DNA from 2 places in the Pseudomonas sp. LBUM1673 genome. Region 1 is predicted to be linked to the other one. Evidence: riboswitches for the same ligand, from Rfam matches in the RefSeq annotation. Region 1 holds a riboswitch; the other holds the start of a gene.
The links. Region 1 has a riboswitch for fluoride ahead of crcB (fluoride efflux transporter CrcB). Riboswitches for the same ligand answer to the same signal wherever they lie in the genome.
Positions count from the first base shown of each region.

Region 2: another riboswitch for fluoride. It lies ahead of crcB (fluoride efflux transporter CrcB); the one in region 1 lies ahead of crcB (fluoride efflux transporter CrcB).

Region 1 covers NZ_CP166780.1:1,817,335-1,822,121, forward strand. The annotation lists gene ACA044_RS08225 (histone-like nucleoid-structuring protein, MvaT/MvaU family) at 1-13, shown strand, start outside; partial or broken gene ACA044_RS08230 (DUF2256 domain-containing protein) at 72-155, opposite strand; gene ACA044_RS08235 (response regulator) at 258-620, opposite strand; gene ACA044_RS08240 (ATPase domain-containing protein) at 644-2,086, opposite strand; fluoride riboswitch at 2,725-2,786, shown strand; gene crcB (fluoride efflux transporter CrcB) at 2,929-3,312, shown strand; gene ACA044_RS08250 (DUF190 domain-containing protein) at 3,323-3,661, shown strand; gene ppa (inorganic diphosphatase) at 3,680-4,210, shown strand; gene ACA044_RS08260 (metal-sensing transcriptional repressor) at 4,370-4,663, shown strand; gene ACA044_RS08265 (nickel/cobalt efflux transporter) at 4,671-4,787, shown strand, end outside.
Region 2 covers NZ_CP166780.1:3,157,731-3,162,517, forward strand. The annotation lists gene ACA044_RS14530 (ArsO family NAD(P)H-dependent flavin-containing monooxygenase) at 1-40, opposite strand, end outside; gene ACA044_RS14535 (Crp/Fnr family transcriptional regulator) at 183-815, opposite strand; gene ACA044_RS14540 (aspartate carbamoyltransferase) at 887-1,423, shown strand; gene chrA (chromate efflux transporter) at 1,455-2,660, opposite strand; fluoride riboswitch at 2,934-2,995, shown strand; gene crcB (fluoride efflux transporter CrcB) at 3,138-3,521, shown strand; gene ACA044_RS14555 (DUF190 domain-containing protein) at 3,532-3,855, shown strand; partial or broken gene ACA044_RS14560 (inorganic diphosphatase) at 3,890-4,006, shown strand; gene ACA044_RS14565 (class I SAM-dependent methyltransferase) at 4,040-4,657, shown strand.

The sequences.
Region 1 (4,787 bases):
GCTGACCAAGTGAGTTTGGTTTGAGTACAAGAGGGCCTGTGATGGCCCTTTTTTGGCTCAGCATTTGGCAGTTTGCTGCGTCGGCAGCGTTCCGAGCGGTAGCGCACTTCCTCCCAGCAGCGTGCCCAATTTTTCCTCAATGATAAGGGGAGGCCGTAATGTTTTGGCCGACTGGGTGATTTGGTTTGATCGTGAATGAGAGCACTTCGAGGGCCATTTGGACTTGGCGGACTCTCATTGCCTTGAGCGGTTGCGTACTACTCTGACCCCAAGAGCTTTCTAACTTCTGCGATGATCAAATCGATGCTGAATGGCTTTGCCAATACAGCATCAAACAAATCCGATCTCTGCATACCGATATGCGCCTGAGCACCGCTCATCAAGATGATCGGCAAATGACCAGCGGAAGGAAGGGCTCGGACGGCTGTGGCGAATTCTAGACCGTCCATGACCGGCATCATGAAATCGGTAATGATCAACGCAGGACGTTCTCTATCGAGTACCTCAAGCCCTTTTCGACCGTTGCTGGCCGTTACCACCATGAACCCTTCATCCTCAAGCGCGAAGCTGAGGATGTCAGCGATCAAATACTCGTCGTCGACGACCAAGATGGTGGTCATGTTAATTCAACCCACTCAAAAGCTTAAGAAATTGAACCGGGCGATGACTCAGTGGGGACTGATGGTTCATGTCTTGAAGCCTTTCTCAGGAAAACATCTTGATCACGGATCACGACCTCAAATCGCGAAGGGTCGTAAGAGCTGTCTCGTACTTTAAGAATGGAAAGCGTTCTGCTTAGTTCAGAGTGATTCTCACAGAATCGCATCAGCATCAGGTTGTCGACGATGCTCGACAGGTCAGAGTTTGGTGCGCTGACCTCGGAGCCAAAAAGATCGCGCATTTCCCAAGAGGCAAAAACCGTAACGCCCCTGGATCGCAGTTCGTTCATCAGAGCACTGAAGAAGTCAGTAATCCGCGCGGGATTTGTCGTGACTCGCGTCATGCCGCTCAAGCTATCGATGAACAAACGCTTGATGCCCTTTTCTTCAACAAGACTCAGTAGTCGTGCGCCCAACCCGTCCAGCAATCCCTCAGTAGTAGGTTGCCAGGCAATGCTCAAGGCACCGCTGTCTTCCATACCCTTGATATCCATACCCAGTGATTGGCCTTTGAGTCGCAACCGTTGTGGGCTTTCGTAGAAACCAAAATGTAGGCCCGGAGCTTCCACAGTCGACTCAGCTAGAAATTTGAGGCCAAGTGTTGTTTTACCGATCCCGGATGGGCCTATTACCAGAGACACACTGGAACTGTGCAGGCCTCCGCCTAGTATGTCGTCTAGTGATTCAATGCCACTGGCGATACGCGTCATGTCGGCGCTGTCGGGAGAGGACGGGTGGCTGTAGAGACTTTCGAGTCGCGGGTAAACCACCAAGCCATTTTCGGTAATTTCACACTCGTGAAGACCGGTCATTGCCGAGCTGCCGCGAGTCTTACGAAGCTGAATTCGACGCACCGAGCGAGTGCCGTATAGCTCCTCGCCCATCTCAATCACGCCATCAACCATGGTGTGCTCAGGGCTCCCGTCGTCGAGACGGGAACTGGTGAGAAACAGCACCGTGCAACCAGCGAAAGCGGCGTGCCCTTGCAACTCGGAAATGAATTTCTTGGTGTCGATTTGCGAATCAGCTTTTGAGCGCGCATTGAGCAAGCCGTCTACCACCATCACTGTGGCTTTTTGGCGGCTTATCTCGCGCCTAAGCAGTTTCACTACCTCGTCCAGGCCTTCGTTTTCCAAGGTATCAAACGCGCTGACAAACTGGATTTCAGCCCCGACCTTGGAAGCGTCGTAAAAACTCAGAGTCGAAAGAAATTGAAAAAGACGATCATGCGACTCGGCCAACAGCGTTGCGACTAAAACCCTGCCTCCATTATTCGCATGATGGAACCCAAGCTGGTTGGCCAGGATCGTTTTTCCAGACCCAGGACGCCCTTGGATTATGTATGAAGCGCCTGCTACCAGCCCGCCCTTGAGCAGAGCGTCGAGCCCTTCGATTCCACTTTGGAGGCGTTTTAGCTTTTCCACGATGCGACCCTGATCTGAAAACAGGCTGTTTAAGCCGAGTGAATGGAATGCTAACGCCATTTTCGCTTTGGGGCCATTCACGCCTAAAGCATGGTTTGCTAGGAGGGCTGTACTTCCGACATCAAGGCTGCCATTTACTCTCAGGAATCGGCGAAATGGCAACGCAGCATTCATTGGCTGGAGTTGTCCAAGAAGAGCGACTCAAGGTGAAGATGACTCAGCAGCATTTCGGAGCGATTGGAGGCGCGAATGCCGACGCTCAGTACAAATATGAGCGAGGGAGCCGAATTCCTAAAACAGATTACTTGGTGAGGGGCGCTCAGATTGGGTGGACACACCACTTTGCCACCGGCATTCGCCTTTCCGCGAAACTCGATGGTTGATGAGTTGAGCACCGCATTTGCGGAAGCATCTGTGTAAGGTTTCCTCATGATGTACAACCTACGAAGTTAAGTCGGGCCTGAGAAGCGGTGGCGATGAGATAAAAAAACCCGCCAAGGGGTGGGCGGGTTATAAAAGGTCATGAGGGGTAAGATCCCATTTTATACCAGCGCTAGAATTTCGCTAGGAATCGGCTGTTTCGCAGAGCGATACCGCCGGGTAAATAAGGTTGTTGATGTCTTCGGCAAATATGCTTTAGGATCAGACTAGGAGATGGCATTCCTCCTTTAACCGCCTTCGTGCTGATGATGTCTACGTGAACCCTGGACAGGGTGCGTAGGTGTGTCTCCCTGTCCTCCAATTTAGGACAGGATCGTGACTCAAAATCTTATATCAGCTCCCTCTCGTAATCTGCGGTTATCAGCACCTCCTCGGCTCTACGAGCCCAGAGGAGACTTGCAACCATGCTGAAATCACTTCTAGTTATCGCCATCGGCGCATCCCTTGGTGCCTGGTTGCGCTGGATCTTGGGCATGAAGCTCAACGCCCTGTTTCCTACGATTCCCCCAGGTACTGTGGTCGCCAACATGGTCGGGGGCTACATCATTGGCCTCGCCATAGCGTTTTTGGCCGCATCCCCCTCCCTAAGCCCTGAATGGCGGCTGCTGATCATCACGGGTTTCTGTGGGGGACTTACCACTTTTTCCACTTTTTCAGCCGAAACAGTCGCCCTGATTCAGGAAGGCAGATTGCTGTGGGCACTCGGCTCGATTTCATTGCACGTAGTGGGCTCGTTGGCGATGACGGCTTTCGGGCTTCTGTCCTATCAAATGATTGGCACGCGCTGAGGAGATGAAGATGAAAGGTTTTCTGGTGATTTTCTTTACCCAACAGAACCGTCGCTATCAAGGAAAGATGCTCGGCGACTGGATCGTTGATTTAGCCAAAGAAATGGGCCTGCGTGGCGCGACCCTCTCCACAGGTATCGAGGGTTTTGGTCACACCGGTCGGCTGCATTCCTCGCACTTTTTTGAGCTGGCAGATCAGCCGACGGAGATTCGAATGGCTATCACCGAGGAGGAATCCGAAAGGTTATTCAAGCGATTGGAAGCTGAAGAAATCTCTGTGTTCTACATAAAAACTCCCATCGAGATGGGCACCGTCGGCAAAAAGGCCAATCACCCGAACCCTTCCTGACCTTCTGGAGACAAGACTATGAGCTATGCGGACATCCCTGCTGGTAGTGCGATCCCCGATGACTTTTTCACCGTTATCGAAATCCCGGCAAACCACGCTCCGATCAAGTACGAAGTGGACAAACCAAGTGGGCAGATCTTTGTTGACCGCTTTCTTAGTACACCGATGTTCTATCCGGCCAACTACGGATTTATTCCGAACACGCTGAGCGACGATGGTGATCCGCTCGATGTACTGGTGGTTTGCCCTTATCCCATATCACCTGGCGTTGTCATCCGCAGTCGCCCGGTTGGTGTGATGTACATGACTGACGAAGCCGGAGCGGATGCCAAGGTGATAGCCGTTCCTCATGACAAACTCAGCTCTATGTATAGCAACGTAAAGGAGTGCTCAGACCTCCCTGCATTACTCCTCGCACAGATCCAACACTTCTTCGAAAACTACAAGGCGTTGGAGCCGGGCAAGTGGGTGAAGATGGGCCGCTGGGGGAGCGCAGATGAAGCGCGGGAAGAGATTCGCAAATCAGTGGCTGCTCATATCCAAAAATAGTCTTCTTCTCGGGAATTCAAGGGGGGCAAGTCACTATTGTCTGAGTCGCCCCGGATTCCGGGCTTCTAACTCGTGCGTTGGGCGCGCGATGTGTTTGACCATATCCCCCTGGGGGGGATAGGATGCAGGCGTAATTCATTGAGGCCTGAGGCTCAAGTCATGAGTGAGCACGAACACAGTCATCCCCATACCCACCAAAGTCATGAGGCAATCATCAAGCGTCTCAAACGAGCGGACGGCCATTTACGCGGGATCATCACCATGATCGAAGAGGGTCGTGAATGCGTGGACATTGCTCAGCAGTTGCATGCAGTTGAGAAAGCCGTATGTCAGGCAAAACGAACGCTCATCCAAGATCACATTGATCACTGCCTTGAGGACACCGTTTCGGCGCTGGGCAATGGCGAGCGTGCACCGCTGGAAGCTTTCAAACAAATCACCAAGTACCTCTAGGTCTGATATGCCCAACTTCGCTGAACTCTTGCAACAGGGTAGTTCGCACGCCTGGCTGTACTTCCCGAGCGCCATTCTGCTCGGTGCGTTGCATGGGCTTGAACCGGGCCATTCAAAAACCATG
Region 2 (4,787 bases), 1.3 Mb from region 1:
TAATGACTACGTCTAGCTGGTCACTGAGCGAATGAGTCATCGGAATGAACCCTGGATCGATGCAAGAGGGTCATCATTGTAGCGATTCAATTATGACTCCAACTGATCTAGCTCAGATTAAGAGGGGATGACTGTCACCGTCTATTGCCTCGCTCGCCATGTCCTCAATTGGTCTGCGCAGGTCAAGGTTTGATAGTCAAATGATTGCCTTCGACTTTAAGACGACCATCGTTCTGCATGCGTCTCAACGCCCTGTATAGAGCTTCGTGAGTCAAGCCCAGATCTTTTGTCCAAGACTTGCGCGACTGACTGAGCGTCACGACGCCGTCGGAACCTTCGGATTCAATGTAATGGGTGATACGGTCAGTCGCGCTATGCAGGCACAGCCTTTCGCATTGAGCGCGTAGTTTTTGGATTTCCTTGGTTAGTTCTGACTGCCAGGCTTTGCGAAATGCAGGCACATCTTCCAAGGCCGCGCGAAACGCTACGACCGGAAACAGCAGCAAAGTGGTGGACTCGGTAGCTATACCGTCACAGTGATAAGCGCGGCTGTCGAGACTGGCCTCCGCAATGAAGCCTCCGCATGAGCGTTGCAAGACCACTTCGAGGCCATTGCGGCCTAGCCGAACCAGGCGCGCTTCGCCAGAGATCACAAGATAAACATGACGAATCGGGTCTCCAATCAGAAAGAGCGTCTCGCGAGTATCGGTATCCACCCGCTTGGCCGACACACGCAGTGTCTCGGGGATGAGAGCCGCTGATGGTTGGGCGGCGATCAAAGCCGGCCAGTCCAATGCGTCATTTACTTTTTTCATATGATTAGGATCATACCCATGGAAGATCGTCACATCATAGGATCGATGTAACGTCAATTCGGAGAAAAATCATGCGCAAAATCGCTATTACTTTGGGCGTCATCGTTGCTTTCGCCGGAAGCGCTTTTGCCCAAACTATGGATCACTCTAAAATGAACCATGCCGCTCATATGACGACGATAGCCGACGCGCAGCGCGAAGCAGAAGTATCCCAACGTGGCGAAGAGGTAATGCCATTTAGCCTAGCAGCAACGACCCACATCTTTACGAAAAACGCCGAAGGCGGGATGCAGCGAGTTGTGGCCAAGAAGTCCACCGACGCCGACCAAGTGAAGTTAGTTCGCGAACACCTGCTAGAGATCCGCAAGCAGTTTCTGAATGGCGACTTCTCAAGCCCTTCCCGCATCCATGGCGACGACATGCCTGGTCTCGCCGATCTGAAAACCGCTAGACCAGGACAAATCTCCATCGTTTACCAAGATGTTGAGGGCGGCGCAGAGCTGATCTACAAAACGTCGGATGCCAGCTTGGTGACGGCCTTGCACAAGTGGTTTGACGCCCAACTCTCCGACCATGGTAAGGATGCTATGGAAGGGCATTCCAAGTAGACGAGAAAGCCCTACGGAATTTCAAAGACTGTCAAAGCACGACACTCAGCAACCATCCGGCTGCACCACCACCGATCACCACTAACCATGGCGGTTGCTTCCAAAACATCAGAGCGATTAGGCACACCAATGCCAAACCGAAGTCCTGTGGCTTAAGGATTGCGCTCGTCCATACAGGCTGATAAAGCGCTGCCAGAAGCAAACCAACCACCGCCGCATTGATCCCAAGCAACGCCGCTTGGATGTGTACGCTGCGCCGCAGCTGCTCCCAAAACGGTAAGGTACCAACGATCAACAGAAACGACGGCAGAAAAATGGCTAGCAAACAAATCAACCCGCCGACCCAGCCAGAGGGCTCGGCACTCATCGAAGCACCAAGAAATGCAGAGAACGTCAAAAGCGGCCCAGGAACAGCCTGTGTTGCACCATACCCGGCAAGAAAGGTTTCATTGCTGACCCAGCCTGAAGGCACTACTTCTGCCTGCAACAATGGCAACACCACATGACCACCACCAAATACCAGAGACCCGGAGCGATAAAATGCATCTACCATGGAGAGCGTCTGATTGAGTAGCATCTGGCTCATTATCGGTAAGCCGACCAGCAAAGCGAAGAACAGTGATAACCAGAACAAACCTGCTCGGTAACCGACCTTTATGGGCAGTGGGTCATGTTCGGCGGCGCGAGCTGGTTTGAATAAAAGCAAGCCGGCAAAAGCAGCTACAGCTATTGAGCCGATCTGCCCCCATGCAGACGGAACCAACAGCACCACACACGTCGTAATCGCCATGATCGTGATACGCAACGCATCTGGGCATAGACTCCGTGCCATTCCCCATACGGCTTGAGCAACCACAGCAACGGCCACGACTTTGAGGCCGTGCAGTACGCCAGGCGCGATGATATCGCTGTAGTTGGAAATACCTAACGCAAACAGGATGAGGAGGATTGCCGAGGGCAACGTGAAACCCGCCCAGGCAGCTAGCGCACCAGAGTAGCCCGAACGAGAGAGTCCCAGCGCCATACCAACCTGGCTACTCGCGGGGCCCGGCAAGAACTGGCAAAGCGCAACCAAGTCAGCATAGCTACGCTCAGTGAGCCATTGCCGGCGCGTGACGAACTCATCGCGGAAATACCCCAAGTGTGCAATGGGGCCGCCAAATGAGGTCAGCCCCAGGCGCAAAAAGATAAGGAATATAAAAAAAGGTCGACGGTCACCCTTGCTGTTTATGTTCATGCACATGCGTTCCGCATTTAATTAGACGTTTATGACGATGAGGAAAAGAAGACTGCAAACGGATCTGCGTCTACGAAAGCCGAGGGTGGTAAAAAGTCGTGAACCTTCATGTTGTGGTTTTCTCTCGCGATTTGCGCCGCGTAGACTAGGGCTCGGTAGAGATACACCTCGAATCTGGGCGCCATCATAGCGCTCGATTGAGGTATCAAAACTCAGTAAACCAGTTCATACGAACTCGTTGTACCTTGAAAGTCTTACAGTTGCTGCTATAGGATGAATATAGGAGATGGCATTCCTCCTTTAACCGCCTTTGTGCTGATGATGCCTACGTGAACCCTGGACAGGGTGCGTAGGTGTGTCTCCCTGTCCTCCAATTTAGGACAGGATCGTGACTCAAAACCTCATATCAGCTCCCTCTCGTAGTGCGCGGTTATCCGCACCTCCTCGGCTACATCAGCCCAGAGGAGACATGCAACCATGCTGAAATCACTTCTAGTCATTGCTGTAGGCGCATCACTGGGTGCCTGGTTGCGCTGGCTCTTGGGCATGAAGCTTAACGCCCTGTTTCCCACGATTCCGCCAGGCACTGTGGTCGCGAACATGGTCGGTGGCTACATCATTGGCCTAGCCATCGCGTTTTTGGCCGGATCCCCCTCCCTAAGCCCTGAATGGCGCCTGCTGATCATCACGGGTTTCTGTGGCGGACTGACCACCTTTTCCACGTTTTCCGCCGAGACAGTTGCCCTGATTCAGGAGGGCAGATTGTTGTGGGCACTCGGCTCGGTTTCATTGCACGTCGTGGGCTCGTTGGCGATGACCGCCGCCGGGCTTCTGTCCTATCAAATGATTGGCACGCGCTGAGGAGATGAACATGAAAGGTTTTTTGGTAATTTTCTTTACTCAACAGAACCGTCGTTATCAGGGAAAGATGCTCGGCGAGTGGATCGTTGATGTGGCTAAAGAAATGGGGCTGCGTGGTGCGACCCTGTCTACGGGCATTGAGGGATTTGGGCACACCGGGCGGTTGCACTCTTCGCATTTTTTTGAGCTGGCGGATCAGCCGACGGAGATTCGCATGGCTATCACCGAGGATGAATCCGAAAGGTTGTTCAAGAGGTTGGAGGTTGAGGATATTTCTGTGTTTTACATAAAAACTCCAATCGAGATGGGCACTGTCGGAAAAAAGGCCTGCTAGCCTGAAACGTTCCTATACCCTTGGAGGTGCGAAATTGAGCTATGCGGATATGCCAGCTGGTAACTCGACCCCCGATGACTTTTTCACCGTTATCGAGATCCCTGCAAACCACTCTCCGACCACGAGCAAGGTGGATAGGCGCTCAGCCCGGCGCGGTTTGTAAAGACAACTCGGAGAGATGACCGTGCAATCCAAGGATCACTGGGAAAATGTCTACACAACCAAGGCCGCCGATGAGGTGAGTTGGTTTCAAGAGCATGCCGTGCTCTCGCTGAAGTTGATTCAAGAGGCGGGCCTACCGCTTACGGCGTCGATCATTGATGTTGGCGGTGGCGCATCAACGCTGGTTGATGATCTTTTAGCTAGCGGCTATGAAAATGTGACGGTTCTCGATCTTTCTGGTGCCGCGCTGGCTACGGCAAAGGCCAGGCTCGGCGCTCGCGCAGCTGATGTGCAGTGGTTAGACGCTAATATCCTCGACGCCGAGTTAGGTTTGAACACCTACGACCTGTGGCACGACAGGGCAGTATTCCATTTTCTAACCAGCGAACAAGAGCGCTGCGCTTACGTCCGGGCGGTACTAAGGGCAGTCAAGCCTGGAGGTCTGGTTATAGTGGCAACCTTCGCGGAGGACGGGCCCAGCAAATGCAGCGGGTTACCGGTTATGCGTTACGACGCAAAGGAGCTTCACGCGGAGTTTGGTGAGACGTTTGTACTGCTTGGACATGAAAAAGAGTCGCACCACACGCCTGGTGGCAATGAGCAGAAGTTCGTTTACTGCTTTTGCCGCAAGCTAGCCTGATGACTATGCGGTTTAGATGACCGTTTTAATGATGAGCAAGAAGGTTCTATAGCCAGCGGCGAACCGTTGCTTGATAGGCCAAGAAGTCAACGCCAAACAAGTCCACCAATGCACGTTCCTCGGGGGTGAT